One region of the Cupriavidus sp. P-10 genome, then DNA from elsewhere that is predicted to be linked to it. Evidence: predicted binding sites of a transcription regulator. Region 1 holds the regulator's gene; the other holds the start of a gene.

Region 1 (11,894 bases):
AGCACCGCACGCTCGCGCACGATTTCCGCATAGCGACGGATATTGGCCGCGCTGGGCGTGTTCTGCGCCAGCGAATTCAGGTACGCCAGCCCGCCCACCTCCTCGGCCTTGCCCGCAACCTGCAGCATTTCGTAGACCGTGATCACGTCGGCCGGTTTGGTGGCCGAGATCAACCGGGCGATGCTCTGGAAGATCATCCGGTGGTCGAAGCGGTAGAAATCCGCCTCCGAAAGGAAGTCCGCAATGCGGTCCCAGGCGGCGTTGTCCAGCAGCAGGCCACCGAGCACCGACTGTTCGGCTTCGATGGAGTGCGGCGGGACCTTGAGGTTGTCGAGTTGGGGGTCGGCGACGGGCGCGTTCATGGGGAGGGATTATAACGGCGGGACGCTGGCAGGAGGACGCACTACGCCGGACATTTGCCAGACACTTGCCTGACAACAGCCGGACATCTGCCAGCCAGCGCAAGCGGAAAACAAAAAAGGCAGGAGCCAGGGCTCCTGCCTTTTCTGCTTGCAGTGCTTCACGCGGCGCCGGGTCCGGCACCGCTGCAGCGGGTCTTCAGACCTGCTCGCCCAGCACCGACACGGTCACGTCGACCACCACGTCGGTGTGCAGCGCGACGCTGATCGGGTGGTCGCCCACCATCTTCAGCGGGCCGTTCGGCAGGCGAACCTGAGCCTTCTCGACCTTGAAGCCCTGGCCTTCCAGTGCCACGGCGATGTCGGCGTTGGTGACCGAGCCGAACAGACGGCCGTCGACACCCGACTTCTGGCTGATCTGGACGGTCAGGCCGTTCAGCTTCTCGCCTTCAGCTTGCGCAGCAGCCAGCTTCTCGGCGGCGGACTTTTCCAGCTCGGCGCGCTTGACTTCGAATTCGGCGATCGCGGTTTGCGTGGCGCGGCGCGCCTTCTTCGACGGGATCAGGAAGTTACGAGCGTAACCGTCCTTCACCTTGACGATGTCACCCAGGTTGCCCAGGTTGATGACTTTTTCCAGCAGAATGACTTGCATCGTGTTTTCTCCGTTACGGACCTAGGGCCTATCAGTTCTTGTGCAGGTCGGTGTACGGCAGCAGCGCGAGGAAACGCGCACGCTTGATTGCCGTATCCAGCTGACGCTGATAGTGGGCCTTGGTACCGGTCAGGCGGGCCGGCGTGATCTTGCCGTTGTCGCCGACGAAGTCCTTCAGGGTGTCCAGATCCTTGTAGTCGATCTGTTCCACGCCAGCCACGGTGAAGCGGCAGAAGCGCTTGCGCTTGAACAGCGGGTTCTGTTGCTGGAAGCGCTTCTTGTTCTTGTTGTCACGTTTGACGAATGCCATGATTCAATCCTTTACGAATGCTTTACATCCGGTGATGTGAAAGACGAGAGCCTTGCTGTTGCGGTGCTTGCGAGCGAGGAATCCTTCGCAGTCGAGCAGCGTGCCGAGCGGTAGCCGCTCAAGCCGCTGGCCGACCGGCCCGATCCCCATCGCTGCGATGGCAAACTCGACCTGGCGTGGCGTTTCCGCCTCGACGGCCTCGCCGCTGTACTGCAGGATGCAGTTCACGACGGGCACCCCGGCCGGGGTAAAGCGCAGGGCATCGCGTTCCGCCAGGGTGGCGGCAAGCCGAAGCTGATTCAACGCGGGGCCTCTCGCTGTTTGCCATCGATGCTGCCGTGGCCGACGCTGTCAGCCATGGCTCGCACCGCAGTCCGCACTCAGGCGGGCTGGCCTTCGGTGGTCGTTTGCGCGGCCTTGCGGGCTTCTTCGCGCTGCACTTCCTTCATCATCGGCGAAGGAGCGGTCTCGGCCTTCTTGGTCTGCACGATCAGGTGGCGCAGGACGGCGTCGTTGAACTTGAACGCGTGTTCCAGTTCAGCCAGGGTGTCCTTGCCGCATTCGATGTTCAGGCAAACGTAGTGAGCCTTGGCCAGCTTCTGGATCATGTAGGCCATCTGGCGACGGCCCCAGTCTTCCACGCGATGAACGTTGCCGTTCTGCGAGGTCACGAGCTGCTTGTAGCGCTCGATCATGGCCGGCACTTGTTCGCTCTGGTCCGGGTGGACGATGAAGACGATTTCGTAATGACGCATTGACGCTCCTTTTGGATTAGCCACCCGGGCGTCACGAGTCCGGTGTGGCAAGGTTGAATAGCCTTAAAGTATAGCTCGGCGACGGACTGGCGCGCAAGCGCACCACTGCATCAAGCCCTGGCAAAAGCCGCCTGCAGGCGCACGGGATCGCCGGCCAGGGCAGGATCCGCCGCCAGCGCCAGCGCCAGCAGCACCCTTGCCTTGTACGGATTCAGATCCGCCGCAGAGACGAAAACGCCATCTGACGGGCTGGGGTGCGGCGGGATCGCCACGTGACCCGCACCGGTACGCGAACTGCGGACCACCGCCACGCCAGCGGCGGCGGCATCCACCAGGGCCTCCGCCAGCACTTCATGGATCGAACCATTGCCGGCTGCGGCCACCACCAGGCCCGCCACGCCGGCCCGCACCAGCGCGTCGACGGCGATACGGCCCGGCTGAGCGTAGCTCGCCACGATCTCAACCACCGGCCATGCGCGCGGCATCGGCCCGATCGCCCAGGCCTGCCGGGGCGTGCGAGCGAACCGCACGAAATCGTCCTGCACCAAGCCAAGCGGCCCGCACTGGGACACAAAGGCATCCACCGCCGACGTATGCGCCTTTGCAATATCGCGCGCCGCGTGGATCTGCTGGTTCAGCACCACCAGCACGCCCTTGCCGCGCGCATCCGGATGTGCTGCCACCCGGACCGCATCAAGCAGGTTGAGCGGCCCGTCGGCTGACAGCGAGGTGGACGGCCGCATCGCCGCTGTCATCACCACCGGGATTGGACACGCCTGGGTCAGGTGCAGCGCCATTGCCGTCTCTTCCAGCGTATCCGTACCGTGCGTAATCACGATGCCCGCCACACCCGCCTGCGCCGACCAGTGCTCGACACGCGCCGCCAGCACGGCCCACAGCGCGAAGGTCATGTCCTTGCTGTCGACTTGCGCCACCTGCTCGGCTTCGATCCGCGCCACCGACTTCAGCGCCGGCACCGCCGCCAGCAACGACGACACGGGCACGGTTGCCGCCTGGTAGTGCGCGCTGCTGGCGGGGTTGCCGGAAGCGCCGGCAATGGTGCCGCCGGTAGCCAATACGACGATGCGAGGCAATTGGGTCATAGGTGCTGGGGGCTCAGGAGACAAGAAGGGAAACGCATGCGCTGGGCGATGGAATCGCGATTGTAATGGCGGACCTCCCCCGGCGGGCCCGCGCCACCGCGGCCGATCGGTCCACGCGCGCCACCAAAAAAATTCTGCTTGCGCTGCCGCCGATACTGTATAAAATCACAGCATACTGTTTAAACATACAGTGCCCGGCGCGCCGGATGCAGGATTTGCGGAAAGCCCCAGCTTGCGGGGCAGCCCTCCCAGCCCTGCCCCCAGCGCGCCCGCACGGAACGGCGATCCCATGGCGACCCTGACACCCCGGCAGCAGCAGATTTTCGATCTGATCCGCAATACGATCCGCCGCACCGGCTTCCCGCCAACGCGCGCCGAGATTGCCGCCGAGTTCGGCTTTTCCTCGCCAAATGCCGCGGAAGAACACCTGCGCGCGCTGGCCCGCAAAGGCGTGATCGAGCTGACGCCGGGCGCCTCGCGCGGCATTCGCCTGAAGGTCTCGCGCAGTGATTCAGAAATGCCGGACCAGTTCTCGCTGCCTATACCCGGCGTATTGCAGCTGACGCTGCCGCTGGTGGGCCGCGTCGCCGCCGGCAGCCCCATCCTTGCCGCCGAGCATATCGACCGCCAGTACCAGGTCGACGCCTCGGTCTTCGATGAACGCCCCGACTACCTGTTGCGCGTACGCGGCCTGAGCATGCGCGACGCCGGCATTCTCGACGGCGACCTGCTCGCAGTGCGCCGCGCCAGCGAAGCGCCCAACGGCAAGATCGTGGTGGCGCGACTGGGTGACGATGTCACGGTCAAGCGCCTGCAGCGGCGCGGCGGCCATATTGAGCTGATCGCCGAGAACCCGGACTTCGCCAACATCATCGTTGAACCCGGGCGCGAAGAGTTTTCGCTGGAAGGCATCGCGGTCGGCCTGATCCGATCCTCCGGCTTCTAGCCGGGCACGGCAGGCCTTGCGCCTGCGCGGACCCACCCGCTTCCATTGCTTTGCAGACGCCGCCCGGCTTGCCGGGTGTTGACCCCGCTTTTGCCTGAAAAAGAGGTGCAACCATGCCGCAAATCCACCACGTCGCCACCCGCCGCCCGGTCAAGCCGGTACCCTTCCGCCAGTGCAAGGGCGTACGCGTCTATCAGGGCGCGCAGCGCCGGACTATGGTAGGCAGCATGGCCGCGATCTGCAGGATGCTCGAACTGGAAACCATGGACAAGCTGGCCGTCTGAAGCGGTCCGGTTTCCCGACCAACGGCCTGCCCCGCGTCAGCTACGCGCGCACGCCTTGGTTTCCGTTTCCAGTTCCTGCGGCGTCAACTGCGGAAACCATGTATTGGTCTTGCGCAGCTCGACCGCCGTGCCATCCGGCTTCGCCGTCAGCGAAATCAGATAGGCATACGCAAACTCGCCGGCTCCGTTTAGCTGACCGATCCGAATTTCCGTCTGGTTCTGTGCCGGCAGGCTGACGACCGTGGCGTCATCGCCGAGATTGTTGCGCAGGCATTTGGCAACGTCGGCCATTTTTGCCGGCGTGAACAAGCGCATCGGCGGGCGCGCGCGAACATCTTTCTCCGACGTGCCGGTGGCGCATCCGGCCATCATCGCGGCCACTGCCACGCCAGCGCCAATTACCGCTGCTCGAAGGAACATACGACCTCTTTGGAATTCAAGGCGCGTATGGTACAGGAGCCACATCGATCGCGTGCGGGTCGACATGGAAAGTCACTGCTCCACTAGCGCCTAATGTCGAACATCGATGCTGAGCACCAGCGTTCAGCCAGCGCCGAAACAGCCTGGACCGCACCAGCCTCGCGTCGCACATGCCTACAAAGCAAAACAGCGCCCGTAAAGGCGCTGTTTGCAAAGCAATCTGGGGTGGCTGATGGGACTCGAACCCACGACGACAGGAATCACAATCCTGGACTCTACCAACTGAGCTACAGCCACCGTAGAGGTCATCAGCGAAGCGCTGATCGACGAAAACCAAGATTATACAAACACTTTTTCGAGATGGCTAGTATCCCGCACAAATTTTTTTCAGAATCTGCATCACGCCTTGGGCCGGTGCCACTTGGCCTCCAGCAACACCGCCTGCTTGATGGCTTCGATGGTCTCTGCCTCGGTGTCGAAGTGGCCCAGCAGCCGGCGTGACTTGCCATTGAGGACGGCTTCCTGCAGCGCCCTGCCCGCGCCTTCCGAGATACCGTGGTGCCAGCAGTAGCGCGCTGTCCATTTGCCGTCCTGCAGTTGCTCGGCGACCCAGACCAGCCTGAAGTCCTCAAACACCTCGCCGAATGACTCTTCGTTGTTTGCGTTCGCTTTTTCCACGCTTACTGCCGTCCCTTCGCCTGTGGCGATGCGAAGAATCGTAGCACGCAGGCCAGCTAGCCAGACGGGGCCACAGCGCGCAGGCGCGACAGACCATAGCGGCAAGTCACCAAGCGGCACAGCATATGGCGTGCAAAGCCCCTACCCCTGCAGGGCTCTTGCTTCCTTCCCCGCAGTTTGCTTGGTTTGACAGCAAGGTTCGCTGGAACCTCGCGCATTGGTCATGGCCAAACCATTTTCAGGAATATTGCGAGGATGGAGCATGAGAACAATGCCTGGACGTCTGGCGGGAGTCTTGGCGCTGCTGGGAATGGTGGCGGCGCTGGCAGCCTGTGCGGGCGGCGGAGCCGATGGACGGGAGTCGGGAATCACGACCTATGGAACGCTGGATGTGGGCATCAGCCATACATCGCGATAGCCCTCCCGCCGCAGCGTGACCGGTGGAACTCTTTTCCGGGCAGCCCGGTCAAACCGGCTCGACTGGCGCGATCGCGAAAGATCAAAAAAAGAGTCCGCAGCGCGGACTCTTAACTTTAGCGATCTCAAATGCCCTGAAGGCCGTTGCAATGTAACTGTCATCCGGCAATTGCACCATTCGGGTAAACGAAGAGCGCAAAACGCGCCGACGAAAAAAAGCCCGCCGAGGCGGGCTGAATAATCAGTTGAAGAAAGCCCTGTATTCGAGGGCAGGGCACAGTGTAAAAAAGTGCCCTGCCTCGGCGAATTAGGGGAATCCCTTTGCAGACGCCAGTTACCGGCCGAATTGGCATCGCAAGTGTCGCGCGCGCAACCCTCGGGAATCCCTGCACAATTTGACGATTCGGTGTTAGAGCAAGCACTCAAGCGCTATGTGGCGGCGTCGTTCAGCGCGGCTTGCTTTATGCCGCCAGCGGTTCTGACGCCAGGGGACGCAGGTGTGCGCGCGCCTCTTCAAACAGCGCATCGACATCGGCACGCGTGCGTGCGGCATGCATGCGCTTCGCATCGGACAACACACGGCGCCAGCCGCGCCCTCCGGCAATGCCGCGGTACAGCCCCAGCATATGCCGAGTGACCGCACCCATATACCCGCCGCGTTCGACCAGGTCGCCGATATAGCGCTGCATCGATAGCTCGGCATCCAGCCGCGACCGTACCGGCGCATCAGCATCGCCGTAGAAGCGCTTATCCATTTCGGCCAGGACATAGGGCTGGTGATACGCCTCGCGGCCGATCATCACGCCGTCGACGTGTTGCAGATGCCGCGCCATCTCGTCATGGGTGACGATGCCACCATTGATCAGGATCTCCAGTTGCGGAAATTCCTGCTTCAACTGATAGGCCACTTCATAACGCAGCGGCGGGATTTCGCGGTTTTCCTTCGGACTCAGGCCTTTCAGGATGGCATTGCGCGCATGAACGATAAATGTGTCGCACCCCGCCTCCGCGACCGTGCCGACAAAATCGCGCACAAAATCGTAGTGCTCGATGGTATCGATGCCGATGCGATGTTTCACCGTTACGGGGATGCTGACCGCATCGCGCATTGCCTTCACGCAATCGGCGACCAGTTGCGGCTCCGCCATCAGGCAGGCGCCGAAGGCGCCGCGCTGCACGCGCTCGGACGGACAGCCGCAATTCAGGTTGACCTCCTTGTAGCCCCATTGCTCGCCCAGCCTGGCTGCCTCGGCTAGGTCGGCCGGCTCGCTGCCGCCCAACTGAAGCGCGACCGGGTGCTCTGCCGCATCGAAATCCAGGTGGCGCGGCACGTCGCCATGCAGCAGCGCACCGGTGGTCACCATCTCGGTGTACAGCCAGGTATGGCGGCTGAGCTGGCGGTGGAAGGTGCGGCAATGGCGGTCAGTCCAATCCATCATCGGCGCCACGGATACGCGGCGCGGACTTGCCGCGGCAGGTTTACCTTGAAAATGGGTCATTTCGGAACGGATCGGCGTGGCCAATCCTCATGCTACTCGTAGATATCAACAGCGCCCGGTGGAGGCAGCTCCCGTGCGCCGGGGGCGTCGCACACAATGCAGCCGCAGCGGTATCGCGGCTTTTCGGAAGGCGCATCAGTTTACCACCCCGGCAGATCTTTCGCCGGGGGGCACCAACCTTCAGTAGCGCCCCGGGCCGGTTGCCCGCGAGATCATCGCGCGGCCGCAGTCTTGTCGATCCACGCGCCGAACGTGGTCAGGAATTTGTCGAGGAAGCCCCGCGTCGATTCGTTGGCAATGCCGCCCTGCTCGTCGAACAGCTTGTCGACGCCGCTGATATACGCCTCGGGCTGCTGCAGGATCGGCATATTGAGGAACACCAGCGACTGCCGCAGGTGATGATTGGCCCCAAACCCGCCGACTGCTCCCGGCGAGGCACTGATGATGGCGGCAGGCTTGCCGTCCCAGACGCTTTTGCCGTACGGACGCGAGCCCACGTCGATGGCATTCTTCAGTGGCGCGGGGACCGAGCGGTTGTATTCGGGTGTGACGAACAGCACCGCATCGGCGCGGCGCACGCGGTCGCGGAATGCGGCCCAGGTCTGGGGCGGCTTGTCGTCCAGGTCCTGGTTGTAGAGCTGCAGGTCGCCGATCTCGACGATCTCCAGCTTGAGTTGTGCCGGCGCTTGCGCGATCACCGCCTTGGCCAGCTTGCGGTTATATGACTCCTTGCGCAGGCTTCCCACCAGTACAACGACATCACGAGGATTGCTCATCACGGCTCCTTTGTCTGCGTGGACAGTTGAAGCGGACGGCGCAGGCGCCATGGTTGCCATGGCTGCCCGCGCCGGTCCAGCCACCACTCTACCCGAGTCGCGACTGGCCTGCCGTGAGGGGGGCGGCGCGCGCGGCCGCCGGCGGTTGGACGGACCGATCAGGCGCCCTTTCCCAACGCGGCGAGTGGATGGTCTTCCGTACGCCACGGGCTGTCGAAGAACGACTGGACTGTCTCGCGGCCAACCTCATCCAGCCGGGCATGCTGCCAGCGCGGGTTGTGGTCCTTGTCGATCGCCAGCGCTCGGATGCCCTCGACGCCGTCGCCCTTGCGGAACACGTAATACATCATGTCCAGTTCCATGCGCAGTTCATCTTCGAGCGACATGCCGCGCGCGCGGCGGATCTGCTCCAGCGACACGCACAGCATCAACGGCGAGCGGCTACGCAGCATGGCAGCGGTCTGCGCGGCCCAGTCGCCCGGCGCATCGCTGATGGCCGCCAGGATATCCTGCGCGGTATTGCCGGCGAACAGATCGTCGATCTGTGCGGACAGGCCCGCGAGCGTACTTTGCGCAGGCAGGCAGTCAGCGCGATGCGGCGCGGTGAAGCCTTCGATATGCGCGAGGACGGCATCGCAGCTGGCAAACTGCTGCGCGCGCAGCGAATCGACCAGCTCGGCCAGTCGGTTGCCCGGCAGGTAGGCATCGGCCAGGCCTGCGTACAGCGCATCGGCCGCGTTGATCGCAGTGCCGGTCAGCCCGAGGTATTCGCCGATATGGCCAGGCGTGCGTGCCAGGAACCAGCCGCCGCCGACATCGGGGAACAGGCCGATATTGGTTTCGGGCATGGCCATCCTGGTGCGCTCGGTGACCAGGCGCAACCGGGCCCCTTGCGAGATGCCCATGCCGCCGCCCATCACCACGCCGTCCATCAGCGCGATGTAAGGCTTGGCGTAGCGGTGGATCAGGAAATTGAGCGCGTACTCCTCGACAAAGAACCGGTCGAGCAGCGGATCGCCTTCATGCGCCGCCTTGTGGAAGTAGCGGATATCCCCGCCGGCGCAGAACGCCTTGCCGCCGGCCCCGGCGACCACGACTGCCACCACTTCGGGCGCCGAAGCCCACGCCTGCAGCGCCTGGGTGATGGCGCGGATCATGTCCAGCGACAGCGCGTTGAGCGCCTGCGGACGATTCAGCGTCAGGTATCCGATGCCACCATGGACCTCGGTCGTGACGAATTCAGTCATGTCTTACTCCTCCAATGCAACTGGCGATTTTACGCCAGTCGCACCGGCAGGCGTACCCCATGGGCAGCTTGCGGCGCATGCACAGGCGTTGCACGGGCGCCGCGGGCGGTCGCTCAGGCCAGCCTGAATGTCGCCACCAACGAGGTCAGGCGCTGGGCCTGGTCTTCCAGCGAGGCAGCCGCGGCGGCGGCCTGCTCCACCAGCGCCGCGTTCTGCTGGGTCATGCTGTCCATCTGGGACACCGCCACGTTGACCTGCTCGATGCCGTGCGACTGTTCGTCCGACGCCGCGCTGATATCGCCAATGATGCCGCTCACGCGCCGCACCGCGTCGACGATGTCCTGCATGGCACGGCCGGCATCGTCGACCAATCCCGATCCTTCGCGCACGTTCGCCACCGAAGTGCCGATCAGCGTCCGGATTTCCTTGGACGCGCTGGCGCAGCGCTGCGCCAGGTCGCGCACATCGCCCGCCACCACCGCGAAGCCGCGGCCGTGCTCGCCGGCGCGCGCCGCTTCGACAGCGGCATTGAGCGCCAGGATATTGGTCTGGAACGCGATCTTCTCGATCACGTCGATGATGTCGACGATCTTGCTCGAACTGCCGTCGATCGAGCGCATGGTATCGACCACGCGCGACACCGCCTCGCTGCCCCGCTCGGCCAGCGCGCTCGCGTCAGTGGCCAGCGTGCGCGCCTCGCGTGCGCTGTCGGCGTTCTGGCGCACGGTGCTGGTCAGCTCTTCCATGCTGGATGCGGTTTCTTCCAGCGATGCGGCCTGCTGCTCGGTACGCTGCGACAGGTCGGCATTGCCGCTGGCGATCTGCTTGCTGGCCGAGGCAATCGCGTCGGCGCCGCCGCGCACGTCACCCACCATCGCCACCAGGCTGTGTTGCATCCGGCCCAGCATGCCGAGCATGCGCGCCGTTTCGTTGCGCGCCGACTCATCGGCATGCGTGCCACCGCTGGTCGCTGCCTGGGCACTCAGGTCGCCGCCGGCGATCCTGTCGAAGCGCGTAATGGCAATGTCGAGCGGCCGCACGATCGAACCGCGCAGGCGCCACGCCACCACCGTACTGAACACCAGGCCCAGCACCAGTGCAATAACCGACGTCGTGAACAGGTTGCGATAGCGATGCTGCGACGCTTCGTAGACCTCCTTCGCGCCGGCGAGCTGCAGCTTGTTGAGTTCGGCATTGACCGCGGTGAAGGCGATGTCGCGCCTGGGGATTTCCTCGAGCACGTACCGCATCACCGCATCACGATCGGCCGCGTGCAGCGCTGCGATCATCGGGGCCACGCCTTGCTTGAACAATGCCTCGCGCTTGGCGGTGACATCATCGACCAGCTTGCTCTCTTCGGCCGAGCGCGGCAGCGCGAGGTAAGCCTTCCATGCCTTCTCGGAATCGCGCGCAAAGCCCTCGGCGGTCGCGGCGCGGGCCCTGGCATCGGCGGGGTCTGTGGCAAAGGTGGCCTGGTCGAGCAACACACGCACCAGCAGTTGGTTCGAGCGCGCTTCGGCAAGATGCACCGCGGCCGACAATTGCTGCGAATAGATCTGGCGCGTGGCATCGTTGCTGCGCGACATGCCGAGCCAACCGACTGCGCCGACAATCAGAATCAACAAGTTGGTAACGATCGTCAGGAACCACAATCTGGCTCCGATGGTTGTGTTCTTGAACATTGAAGCTCCGGGGTAAACGCGAAAAATAGCGGGTCGAAGAAGTTTGCGAAATCAGGGGACGCGTATGCCGCCGCCCTGCTCATCTACGGCGCTCACAAGGGTTCCTTAACCCGGATTAGTTGCCTTTCTATGCGCGACACAACTGCGTATCCGTGCAGGAATACGAGGATGGCCGGATGCAGCGCAGCCACATGATGGCGAACGTTTGGAGGAACCCCTCGTAGCAATTCCGGATGGAATGTGCAAACTTGCGGAATGACAACCGAATCGCTCGATCCCGGACTCGTGCTGCTGGCGTTTGCGCCGGTCTTCCTGCTGACCATTGCCGGCGAGGCCTGGTACTGGGCGCGCCGCGACCGGTCGGTGTACAGCCTGCGCGATACCGTCTCCAATGCAGCGCTCGCGCTGATGCACCAGGCCTCTGACGCGTTCTTCCTGTGGCTGATGATTCGGACGGTGTACGGCTGGTGTTACCAGCATGGACTGCGCGCCGTCCCGGAAACGGCGTGGTCGTTCACGTTATTGCTGTTGCTGCAGGACTTCCTCTACTACTGGTTTCACCGCGCCAGCCATCGCGTGCGCTGGCTATGGGCGTCGCACGTGACGCATCACTCGTCGGAAGGCATGAATTTCTCGACGGCGTTTCGGCAAAGCCTGACGTATCCGCTGTCCGGGATGTGGCTGTTCTGGATTCCGCTGGCGTATATCGGCTTTACGCCGGACTGGGTGATCCTGGCCGTCGGCCTGAATCTGGCATTCCAGTTCT
Region 2 (11,894 bases), on a different replicon from region 1:
GGCTCGACCGCGACCGGCAAGAAGGTGATGGCAAGTGCCGGCCCGGGGCTGAAGCGCATCACGCTGGAACTGGGCGGCAACGACGCGGCCATCGTGCTCGACGATGCCGACGTGGCGGACATCGCGCCGAAGATCTTTGGGAGCGCCTTCTACAACTGCGGGCAGGTATGCCTGGCACTGAAGCGGCTGTACGTGCATGCCTCGGTCCATGACGCGCTGTGCGACGCGCTGGCCGACCTGGCCGGGCGCGCGGTGGTCGGCAACGGCGCCGAAGCCGGCGTCACGATGGGGCCGCTGCAGAACGCCATGCAGTACGACAAGGCCGGCCGCTTTCTGGCCAGCGCGCGGCGCGACGGCAAGATCCTGGCGGGCGGTGCATTGCTCAAGGGCGATGGCTACTTCGTCGCCCCGACCATCGTGCGCGATCTGACTGACCGCAGCGAACTGGTGGCCGAGGAGCAGTTCGCCCCGATCCTGCCGGTGCTGAAGTTCGACAGCATCGACGAAGCTGTGGCGCGCGCCAACGGCACGCCCTACGGACTCGGTGGCTCGGTGTGGTCCCGCGACGAAGAGCGCGCCTGTGGGGTGGCGTGGCGTCTCGACGTGGGCACGGCATGGGTCAACCACCACCTGCATTTCGGCCCGCATATCCCGCTGGTGGGCGCCAAGGAGTCTGGCGTCGGCGTGGAATTCGGGCCGGAAGGGCTGGCCGAGTATGCGCAACTGAGCGTGATCAATATCGCGCGGGCACAGGCGGGCTGATGCCGCATGCCCGCCGCCCGGCGGGCCACAGACAAGAAGAAAACCGGAGGAGACATGCATCAAACCAGAACGGCCGGTGGCCGGGGACTGCGCTCGCCTGTACGCAGCGCTGCAGCGCCGGCGGCCGGCTTGGCATTGGCCCTGCTGCTCGGCGCATCCCCCGCGCGCGCCATTGACGTAGACGCGGGCGATTACACCGCATTGCCCGCGGGCACCAATCTCGGCCTGTTGTACTACCAGCATGCGCAGCGCGACCGCGTCTATGCCGGCGGCAACCGCGTCGCGGGCGGCAACCTGGATTCGGACGTGGGCATCGTGCGCTATGTGCGGTTCATGGAAGTCGGCGGCATCACCATCGACCCGCAGTTCCTGCTGCCGTTCGGCAAGCTGCGCGCCACCGACAACCTCAGCGCGCTGGGCAGTGCCAGCGGCGTGGGCGACCTGATCCTGGCGTCGACGGTGTGGCTGGTGAACCAGCCCGACAGGAAGCGCTATTTCGGCATCACGCCGTTCCTGTTCGTGCCGACCGGCAGCTACGACCAGAACCGTCCGCTGAACCTCGGCGAGCACCGCTGGAAGTTTGCGCTGCAGGCAGGCTATATCACGCCGATTACCGACAAGGTCACGCTCGACCTGGTGGCGGACGTCACGGTGTTCGGCAACAACAGCAAGTACGGCCCGAACTCGGCCACGCTCAGGCAGGACGCCCTGGTGCAGGGGCAGGGCTGGCTGCGCTACCACTTCACCGAACGCTTCGATGTGCGCGGCGGGCTGTCGTATGCCTTCGGCGGCGAGACCTCGGTCAACAACGTATCGCGCGACGACCGCACCAATACGTCGAAGTTCCTGGTCGGTTTCGCCTGGTTCCCGGCAGCGACGTTCCAGGTCCTCGGCACCTTCGGCCGCGATATCTCGGTGCGCAACGGGCCGATGGAGAACCTGCGCGCCAACCTGCGCCTGCTCAAGGTGTTCTGACACGCCATATCAAGAAAGAAGACAGAGGAGATCAAGATGCATAGCAACAAGCTACGCCTGTTAGTGAGCGTGATGGCCGCCGCCAGTGTGGCGCTGCCCGCGCCGATGGTATTCGGCGCCGACGGCATCGCCACCACTCGCTCGGCAAAAGCGAACAAGCCGGCCAACGCCGCCGCGCGCGTGGATGGCGCCGCCATCCGCGCCAACGAGGCCGGCACGCCGAACTGGCCCAGTTACGGCCTGGATTACGCCGAGACCCGCTTCAGCAAGCTTGAGCAGGTGAACGCGGGCAACGTCAAGGGCCTGGGGCTGGCGTGGTCCTACGACCTGGAATCAACGCGCGGCGTGGAAGCAACGCCGCTGGTGGTCGATGGCGTGATGTATGTCTCCGCGCCGTGGAGCGTGGTGCATGCCATCGACGCGCGTACCGGCAAGCGCCTGTGGACCTATGACCCGCAGGTGCCGCGCGACCAGGCCTACAAGGGTTGCTGCGACGTGGTCAACCGCGGCGTGGCGCTGTACAAGGGCAAGGTCTTCGTCGGCGCGTTCGATGGCCGGCTGGTGGCGATCGACGCCGCCACCGGCAAGAAGGTCTGGGAGCAGGACACCATTGTCGACCGCAGCAAGTCCTACACCATTACCGGCGCGCCGCGCGTCTACAACGGCAAGGTGATCATCGGCAACGGCGGCGCGGAATACGGCGTGCGCGGCTATATCACCGCCTACGATGCCGAGACCGGCAAGCAGCAATGGCGCTGGTACACGGTGCCGGGCGACCCCGCCAGGCCCTTCGAGAATGAAGCCATGGCAAAGGCCGCGGCCACCTGGGATCCCAGCGGCAAGTACTGGGTCAACGGCGGCGGCGGCACGGTGTGGAACACCATGGCGTTCGACCCCGAGCTGAACCTGATGTACATCGGCACCGGCAATGCCGGTCCGTGGAGCCGCAAGCTGCGCAGCCCGAAGGGCGGCGACAACCTCTACGCGGCCTCCGTGGTGGCGCTGAACCCCGACACCGGCGAATACGTCTGGCACTACCAGGAAACCCCGGGCGACAACTGGGACTACACTTCGACGCAGGACATCATCCTGGCCGACCTGAAGATCGACGGCCAGCCGCGCAAGGTGATCCTGCACGCGCCCAAGAACGGCTTCTTCTTCGTGATCGACCGGACCAACGGCAAGTTCATCTCGGCGAAGAACTTCGTCGACGTCAACTGGGCCTCGGGCTATGACAAGGACGGCCGGCCGATCGAGACGCCGCAGTCGGACACATCGGGCAAGCCGGCGGATATCGTGCCGGGGCCGTTCGGCGCGCACAACTGGCATTCGATGTCGTTCCACCCGAAGCTGGGGCTGGCCTTTATCCCGGCGCAGCACGTGCCGCTGACGCTGGCCGACAACAAGGAGTGGGCCCACAACCAGAAGGACTCGCCGGAGGCGCATCGCGGCGTGGGCTGGAACCTGGGCATGCTGGTCAATGCCGAGCCGCCCAGGAGCAAGCCGATGGGGCGGCTGATCGCCTGGGATCCGCTGGCGCAGAAGGCGGTATGGCACCAGGACCATGCCGGGCCGTGGAATGGCGGCACGCTCGCGACCGCTGGCAACCTGGTGTTCCAGGGCACCGCGGACGGGCGGCTGGTGGCGTATCACGCCGGCACCGGCGAGAAGCTGTGGCAGGCGCCGACCGGCTCCGGCGTGGTGGCGGCGCCGGTGACCTACCTGCTCGACGGCAAGCAGTACGTCTCGGTGGCGGTGGGCTGGGGCGGCGTGTATGGCCTGAGCCAGCGCGGCAGCGACAGGCAGGCGCCGGGGCGGGTCTACACCTTTGTGCTCAACGGCAAGAAGCCGATGCCAGAGTCGGCGCCGTACGCGATGGCGCCGCTGCTGAGCGGGGTGAAGTACGACCCGGCCAAGGTCGCCGACGGGCAGAAGCTCTACGTCAACAACTGCGTCTTCTGCCATGGCGTGCCAGGTGTCGACAAGGGTGGCAATATCCCCAACCTGGCTTATGTCGGCGCGCCGATGATCGAGCACCTGGACAAGATCCTGTTCAACGGGCCGTTCGTGCAGAAGGGCATGCCGGATTTCACCGGCAAGCTGACGGCCGAGGACGTGGTCAAGATCCAGGCGTTCATCCAGGGCACCGCGGACGCGGTGCGGCCTAAGAAGCCCTGACGGGGGCGCGCGCGGGCCGGCGCTGGCCCGCGCGCTTCATGCGTGCAAAAGTGGCTGTTCGCCAAATCGGAATTGCTCAGAGCCGCGAATCGCGAGGAAATACCGCCTGGACAATTTGAGTCGTGGTGAGCAGTGAAATGAAAATCCAATCAACGGAAACCGTGACGGAGGGTGGCGCCGGCGGCGCCCTCGACAACCTCTCCCTCGACAATCCCGCCCTCGAAAGCATCGGTGTCCGCATCACGCAGTGGCGCCCCGATTACGTCGAGCTTGAGCTGCCGGTCACATCCAGCATGCTGAACCGCAGCCGCGTGGTCCATGGCGGCACGATCTGCACGCTACTGGACGCCGCCACCGGCTATGCCGGCCTGTTCTCGGCACCGGGCGAGGCGGCGCGGCATGCGGTGACGCTGTCGCTGACTTCCAACTTCCTGAGCAATGGCACGGGCAGTGTGCTGACGGCGAAGGGCACCGTCGACCGGCGCGGGCGCTCGATCTTCTTCTCGCGCGCGGAGGTCTGGCTCGATGATGAATTGCTGGTGGCGACGGGCGTTGCCACGATGAAGTACCTGAAGTAAGGCGAGGGGGCGTGCCCCTTTCTCCTCGTAAGCGGACGCTCGTCCGCCCGATCCCTTCCTCCGGTGCCCCGCGCACCACCTCGGGTGTCCTTCGCGCGACTACCCCTTGCGCTCGCCTCGATACTGTATAAATATACAGTTATCGTAAATATCCTATGTCTCTCGCTTCCCGCGAGCGATCCCGACTTCACATGCCTGCGCAATCGTACGCAGCCCCGCCCATGGCGGCGGAGGGCCTTCTTTTCCCTGCGCCGACGCCGGCCAGGCCCGCAGCCCCGGCAGCCCACGCTACGCGGCAGCAGGCGCTGTCAGCGCTCGAGCAGCGCTATCCCGGCCTGTGGCGCGCCGGCCAGCTTGGCCGCGCCGGCAGCGCCGCGGTGTGCCCGACCGGGTATGACGCGCTCTCTGCCGAACTGCCCGGCGGGGGCTGGCCGGCCGGCGGCCTGACCGAACTGCTGACCACGCAGGCCGGCGCGGGCGAGTTGCGCCTGCTGCTGCCGGCGCTGCGCGCGCTGGCCGGGGCGGGGCGCCGCATTGCGCTGGTGGCGCCGCCTTGCCTGCCCAATGCGATGGGCCTGGCCGCGGCCGGCCTGCCGGCGCGCCAGCTGTACTGGCTGCGCCCGCCTGCAGGCGCGGCCAAGGGCGCGCAGCAGGCCGACATGCTGTGGGCGGCCGAGCAGGTGCTGCGCAGCCAGGCCTTCGGCGGCGTGCTGGTGTGGCTGCCCACGGCCCGGCCCGGGGCGCTGCGCCGGCTGCAGGTGCTGGCGCAGGCCGGCGACGCGGTGGTGTGGGCGCTGCGCCCGGCCGCGGCGTTGCGCGAGTCGTCGCCAGCGGTGCTGCGCCTGCTGCTGGCGCCGCAACCCGGCAATGCGCTGTCGATCACCTTCCACAAGCGGCGCGGGCCGGTGCGCGATACGCCGTTGCTGCTGCACCTGGGCGGGATGGAGGCAGCCACGCGCACGGCCGCCTGGCCCGTGCCCGCCGGCGCCCCGGCCGCCGCGCGTTCCGTTATGCCTTCGCCTTCTCAGTCTTCTCAGTCTTCTCAGTCTTCTCCCGATGCCGTACTGGATCGCGGTGCACCTGCCGCGCCTGCCCCTGGACGCACTGCAGCCCAACTGGCCTGAGCCCGCTGCTGCCGGCCCATCCTCCGCCACTGGCACGCTGCACCATGCGCTGCCGGTGGCGGTGATGGCGCAGGAGCAGGTGGTGCTGGCCAACGGTCCCGCGATGCAGCTGGGCGTGCGCTACGGCATGCGCCGCGGCGGCGTGCAGGCGCTGTCGGCGGACATCGTGCAGCTGGAGCGCGACCCGGTCGCGGAAGACGCGTTGATGGAAACGGTGGCGCTGGCGCTGCTGCGCTTCACGCCGGCCGTGACGTTCGACGAGGAGCCCGAATCGGCCACGGTGATGCTCGACGTCACCGCCAGCCTGCGCCTCTTCGGCGGCCACCGCGCAATGTGCCGCGCGGTGCGCGCCTGCGTGCGCCAGCTTGGCACCATTGCCCAGGTGGGCAGCGGCCCGACCGCGCACGGCGCCGCCTGGCTGGCGCGCCAGCCGCTGCGGCGCACCCGCCGCGGCGTGGTGCGGCCCGCGCGCCGGGCGGTGGGCATGGCGCGCCTGCACCGGCTGCTCGACCGCCTGCCGGTCGAGGCGCTGCACACGCTGGCCGACCCGGCCTGGCTCGAAGGCATCGGCTGCCGCACGCTGGGCGAGGTGCGGCGCCTGCCGCGCGCCGGCCTGACGCGGCGGCTGGGCCCGGCACTGCTGGCGCGGCTGGACCAGGCCTATGGCGAGATCCCGGCGCGCTTTGCCTGGTACGCGGCGCCGCCCACGTTCGCGCAGCGCATGGACCTGCCGGGGCGCATCGAATCCGCCGAAGGCGTGCTGGCGGGCGCGCAGCGCCTGCTGCTGGCGCTGGCCGGCTGGCTGGCGCTGCTGCAGGCCGGCGTCACGCGTTGCGTGCTGGTGCTGGAGCATGAGCGCTACCGGCGCGGCGTCGATACTGAAGGGACGCCGGTCGCGCTAGGCCTGGCCCAGCCCAGCCGCGATCCCGCGCACCTGTCGCGGCTGCTGCGGGAGAAGCTCGACAAGCTCAGCTTCCACGCCCCCGTCACCGGACTGGTGCTGCGGGTGGAGGCGATGCAGGCGTGCGTGCCGCAAAGCGATGCGCTGTTCCCCGAACCCGGCGGCACGCCGGAAGACCTGGGCCGCCTGCTCGATACGCTGATGGCGCGGCTGGGCCGCGACAACGTGCTGCAGCCGCGGCCGCTGGCGGACCACCGTCCAGAGCGCGCCAACCGCTGGATGCCGGTCGACGAACCCCAGCCCGGCGGCAAGGCGGCCGCCATGCCGGGCCCGCTGCCAGAGCGCCCGCTGTGGCTGCTGCCGCAACCGCTGCCGTTGCCGGTGCAGCAGCACCGCCCCAGCCACGGCGGGCCGCTGGCGCTGCTGAGCCGGCCCGAGCGCATCGAGGCCGGCTGGTGGGACGGCGCGCTGGCCACGCGCGATTACTTCATCGCCGAGCGCGCCGATGGCCTGCGCTGCTGGATCTATCGCGAGCGTCCCGGCCACGGCGCGGACGAGGGCAGCGAGTACCGCTGGTTCCTGCACGGGTTGTTCGCATGACGCCGGTGATCTCTTCGCTGCCCGGCCTGCTGCCGGCGCTGCCCGACTACGTGGAGCTGCACTGCATCTCCAACTTCACCTTCCTCACCGGCGCCTCGCACCCGGGCGAGCTGATCGAGCGCGCCTTCGGCCTGGGCTACCGCGGACTGGCGCTGACCGATGAATGCTCGGTGGCCGGCACCGCGCGCGCCCACGATGCGATCCAGACGCTGCGCAAGCGCCTGCACGATGCGGTGGCACGCAGCGCGGCGCGCGGCGCGGAGGCAGACATCGACGAGCCGCTGCTCGATCCCGAAGGCGACGCCGATACCGACGAGGACGACCCCGCCGCGCACGCCAGCCGCCACCAGCGGCTGCAGGCGCTGGTGGCCGCCGCCGACAGCTTCGCGCTGCTGATCGGCAGCCGCTTCAGCCTGCCGCCGGCCGATGGCGCCGATGATGCCGATGGTGCCGACCGGCCGCCGCTGCGGCTGGTGCTGATCGCCCAGCACCGCGACGGCTTCGGCAACCTGTCCGAGCTGATCACGCTGGGCCGCCGCCGCGCGCAGAAGGGCAGCTACCGGCTGCACCCCGAAGACATCGCCGCGCCGACCGGCGACGAAGCCCACCTGCGCGGCATGCCGGGCTGCCTGGCGCTGCTGCTGCCCGACTATTGCGCCGATCCCGAGTTGCTGCGCGAACAGGCGCAGTGGTGCCGTGACGTCTTCGGCGAGCGCGTATGGATCGCACTGGAGTTGCTGCAGGGCCATGCAGACGGGCTGCACCGCGCGCGCCTGGAAGCAGTGTCGGCACAGACCGGCGTGCCGTTGGCCGCCGCCGGCGCGGTCACCATGCACGTGCGCTCGCGCAAGCCGCTGTCCGACGTGATGTCCGCGATCCGGCTTGGCCAGCCGCTGGCCGAATGCGGCATGGCGCTGGCACCCAATGCCGAGCAGCACCTGCGCATGCGCCAGGTGCTGTCGCGCCTGTACCCGCGCGATGCGCTGGCGCAGACGCTGAAGATTGCCGCGCAGTGCGATTTTTCGCTGGGCATGCTGCGTTACGAATATCCCGAAGAGCTGGTGCCGCCGGGCTATACGCCGATCTCTTACCTGCGCGACGAAGTGAAGCGCGGCAAGGTGGAACGTTTTCCAAATGGCCTGAAGCCGGAATGGGAAGCGCAGCTGGAGGAAGAACTGCTACTGATCGAGGAAAAACAGTACGAGCCCTTTTTCCTCACCGTGCACGACATCGTGCGCTTTGCCCGCGCCAACGGCATCCTGTGCCAGGGCCGCGGCTCGGCCGCCAATTCGCTGGTGTGCTTCTGCCTGTATGTGACCGAGGTCAGCCCCGAGCAGGCCAACCTGCTGTTCGGCCGCTTCCTGTCGCGCGAGCGCGATGAGCCGCCCGATATCGACGTCGACTTCGAGCACCAGCGGCGCGAGGAGGTGATCCAGTACATCTACCAGAAGTACGGCCGCCACCGTGCCGCGCTGGCGGCGTCGCTGATCACCTACCGTTCGCGCAGCGCGCTGCGCGACGTGGGCCGCGCGCTGGGCATCGACGCGAGTGTGGTCGAGCAGGTGGTCAAGGGCCAGGCCTGGTGGGACGGCCCCGGCTTCGTGGAGAAGATCACGCGCTACGGGCTCGATCCCGACTCGCCCGCGGTGCAGCAGTGGGCCAGCCTGACTGCGCAGCTGCGTGGCTTTCCGCGCCATTTGTCGCAGCACGTCGGCGGCTTCGTGATCGCGCGACACAAGTTGTCGCGGCTGGTGCCGATCGAGAACGCGGCCATGGCGGACCGCAGCGTGATCCAGTGGGACAAGGATGACCTGGAATCGCTGGGCTTGCTCAAGGTCGATGTGCTGGCGCTTGGGATGTTGTCAGCGATCCGGCGGGCGTTGGAGATGATCCCCAATCCCGACGAAACGCGTGCGGGATTGCCTGCGCGCATGGAGGACATCCCCAAGGAGGATCCGGAAACTTACGACATGATCTGCAAGGCCGATACCATCGGCGTGTTCCAGATCGAGTCGAGGGCGCAGCAGTCGATGCTGCCAAGGCTGCAGCCGCGTGCGTACTACGACCTTGTGGTGGAAGTGGCGATCGTGCGCCCCGGCCCGATCCAGGGTGGCATGGTGCACCCTTACCTCAAGCGGCGCGAGGCGTTCCGTTTGACGAAGAAGCCGCCGGTCTTCTTCAACGCCGTGATCGAGAAAGTGCTGGGCCGCACGCTGGGCGTGCCGATCTTCCAGGAACAGGTGATGCAACTGGCCATCGACGCGGCGGGTTTCTCACCGGGGCAGGCCGACCAGCTGCGGCGCTCGATGGCGGCGTGGCGCAGGCGCGGCGATCTCCGCCAGCATCAGGACGCGCTGGTGCGTGCGCTGACCCGCAATGGCTATCCCGAATCGTTCGCGCTGGCGATCTGCAAGCAGATCGAGGGGTTTGGTGAATATGGCTTCCCGGAAAGCCATGCGGCCAGCTTCGCCAAGCTGGTGTATGTCAGCTCCTGGCTCAAGTGCCATCGTCCGTCGGCCTTCCTGTGCGCGCTGCTGAACAGCCAGCCGATGGGGTTCTATTCGCCATCGCAGCTGGTGCAGGATGCGCAGCGGCATGGGGTGGAGGTCTTGCCGGTGGACGTCACGTTGAGCCGGTGGGAAAGCACGCTGGAGCCGGTGGAGGCCGATGCCGCGCAAACGCATCCGCACGTGCGCCTCGGCCTGAGCCGCGTCAAGGGCATGCGCGAGGAGGCCGCGCTGCGGATCGAGGATGCGCGTGCGCAGCGTGCGTTCGACAGCGTGGAAGACCTGGCGCTGCGAGCCGCGCTGGACCGGCATGATATCGACGTGCTGGCCGCTTCAGACGCGCTGGCGCCGCTTGCGGGTCATCGCCGGCAGGCGCGATGGCAGGCACGCGCGGCGGCTGAACACGCGGCGCACCGCGATCTTCTGTATGAGGCGCCGCCGGCAGAAGATGCGCTCGTACTGCCTGCGCCGCGGCTGGGAGAGGATGTGACGGCGGACTACGCCAGCCTCGGGCTCTCGCTCAAATCTCATCCGCTGGCGTTGTTGCGGGACAGGTTGAAGGCGATGCGGTTTGCTACCGCCAGTCAGCTGCAGCGCTGTGGCAATGGGCGGCGGGTGCGGGCTTGCGGGATCGTCACGGTGCGGCAGCGGCCATCTACGGCCAGTGGGACTATTTTTGCGACGATCGAGGATGAGACTGGTACGGTCAATCTGATTTTATGGCCGGATCTGGTGGAGAGGCAGCGGAAGGAGGTGTTGGGGGCTACGTTGCTGGGGGTGGTGGGGACGTGGCAGCGGCAGGGGGACGTGCGGCATCTTGTGGCCAAGGAACTGGTGGATCTTAGTCCTTTGCTGGGGAGGTTGATGGTGGGGAGTCGGGATTTTCATTGAGATTTTTTGTTGTTTTGGTGTTGCTGCGGCTTACCTCAGTCCAGCAACTTGTCAACCGTCATCGGCAGATCGCGCACACGCCGTCCAGTCGCGTGATACACAGCATTGGCAATGGCCGCGGCCACCCCCACGATGCCGATTTCGCCGATACCCTTGGTGCCCAGCGCATTGATATGCGGATCGTGCCCGTCCAGCATGTCGACCTCGATCTCCCCCACGTCGGCGCTGACCGGCACATGGTATTCGGCAAGGTTGGCATTGGCCACGCGGCCGGTGGCCAGGTCCAGTTCGCTTTTCTCATGCAGCGCCATGCCGATGCCCCAGACGATGCCACCCACCAGCTGGCTATGCGCGGTCTTGCGGTTCAGCACGCGGCCCACGTCGTAGCAGCCGGCCACGCGATGCACGCGGACCTCGCCAAGGTCGGGATCGACATGCACTTCGGCAAAGACGGCGCCGAAGGCATGCATCGAGTATTGCTTGCGCTCGTCGCCCGGCGCGGCGCTGGCGTGGGCCTCGATGGGCTTGCCGCCAGCGCGCGTGATGGCCGCGCCGACCTGCTCCCGGCGCGACGGGTCGCTGCGCAGCCGCAACCAGCCGTCCACGACTTCCACATCATCCGGGCGCGCGCCTGACAGCGGCGAGGCGGGATCGGCCACGGACCGCGCCACCAGCTTCCCAAGTGCGGCGGCGGCTGCCTGTTGCACCGCCGGGGCGACGCTGGCCACCGATTGCGAGCCGCCCGACACCGGCGCCTCCGGGAAATCCGTATCGCCCAGCTCAAAGCGCACGCGCTCCGGCGGCAGGCCCAGCGCGTCGGCGGCCACCTGTGTCATCACGGTATAGGTGCCGGTGCCCAGGTCCTGCGACCCGCTGCGCACCAGCGCCGTGCCATCCGGCAGGATGCGCGCCATGGCGCTGGCGCCCGAGCGGTTGGCAGGGTAGGTGGCGGTGGCCATGCCCAGTCCGACCAGCATGCCGCCGGCCTGCATCGAGCGCGGCTTCGGATCGCGGCGCGACCAGCCAAAGCGCTCTGCCGCCACGCGATAGCATTCGCGCAGCGATTTGCTGGAGAAGGGCTTCTGCTTGTGCGGATCGGCATCGGCGTGGTTGCGCAAACGCAACTCGACCGGATCGATGCCGAGCCGATCGGCCAGTTCATCCAGCGCGCACTCCAATGCAAAGCTCCCCGGCGCTTCGCCCGGCGCACGCATGAAGGTCATGGTGCCGATCTGCAGCCGTGCCACCCGGTGGCTGGTTTGCAGGTTGGGGCATGCGTAGAGCGAGCGCGTCAGCACGGCGCAAGTCTCGAGCCATTCCTCGAGTTGCGCGCTGCCGATGATGACGTCGTGCCGCAGCGCCTGCAGGCGGCCATCGT

What was found. Region 1 encodes LexA, which represses DNA repair genes until DNA is damaged. Its sites were predicted from a motif close to ACTGTATNNNNATACAGT; they were not measured.
Region 2: a site for LexA is predicted at 4,616-4,633, ahead of imuA (translesion DNA synthesis-associated protein ImuA). Genes of this name have one in related genera too.

Annotation. Positions count from the first base shown of each region.
Region 1 covers NZ_AP025170.1:2,145,380-2,157,273, forward strand. The annotation lists gene CTP10_RS09875 (replicative DNA helicase) at 1-362, opposite strand, end outside; gene rplI (50S ribosomal protein L9) at 559-1,011, opposite strand; gene rpsR (30S ribosomal protein S18) at 1,043-1,321, opposite strand; gene priB (primosomal replication protein N) at 1,325-1,624, opposite strand; gene rpsF (30S ribosomal protein S6) at 1,702-2,076, opposite strand; gene CTP10_RS09900 (asparaginase) at 2,187-3,179, opposite strand; gene lexA (transcriptional repressor LexA) at 3,469-4,125, shown strand; gene CTP10_RS09910 (hypothetical protein) at 4,239-4,409, shown strand; gene CTP10_RS09915 (hypothetical protein) at 4,446-4,895, opposite strand; tRNA gene CTP10_RS09920 (tRNA-His) at 5,051-5,126, opposite strand; gene CTP10_RS09925 (hypothetical protein) at 5,229-5,507, opposite strand; gene dusA (tRNA dihydrouridine(20/20a) synthase DusA) at 6,386-7,423, opposite strand; gene CTP10_RS09935 (NADPH-dependent FMN reductase) at 7,636-8,199, opposite strand; gene CTP10_RS09940 (enoyl-CoA hydratase/isomerase family protein) at 8,358-9,446, opposite strand; gene CTP10_RS09945 (methyl-accepting chemotaxis protein) at 9,560-11,128, opposite strand; gene CTP10_RS09950 (sterol desaturase family protein) at 11,384-11,894, shown strand, end outside.
Region 2 covers NZ_AP025171.1:1,014,222-1,026,115, forward strand. The annotation lists gene CTP10_RS21725 (aldehyde dehydrogenase family protein) at 1-762, shown strand, start outside; gene CTP10_RS21730 (transporter) at 817-1,737, shown strand; gene CTP10_RS21735 (PQQ-dependent dehydrogenase, methanol/ethanol family) at 1,774-3,915, shown strand; gene CTP10_RS21740 (PaaI family thioesterase) at 4,053-4,493, shown strand; gene imuA (translesion DNA synthesis-associated protein ImuA) at 4,685-5,617, shown strand; gene CTP10_RS21750 (Y-family DNA polymerase) at 5,550-7,118, shown strand; gene CTP10_RS21755 (error-prone DNA polymerase) at 7,115-10,516, shown strand; gene CTP10_RS21760 (xanthine dehydrogenase family protein molybdopterin-binding subunit) at 10,552-11,894, opposite strand, start outside.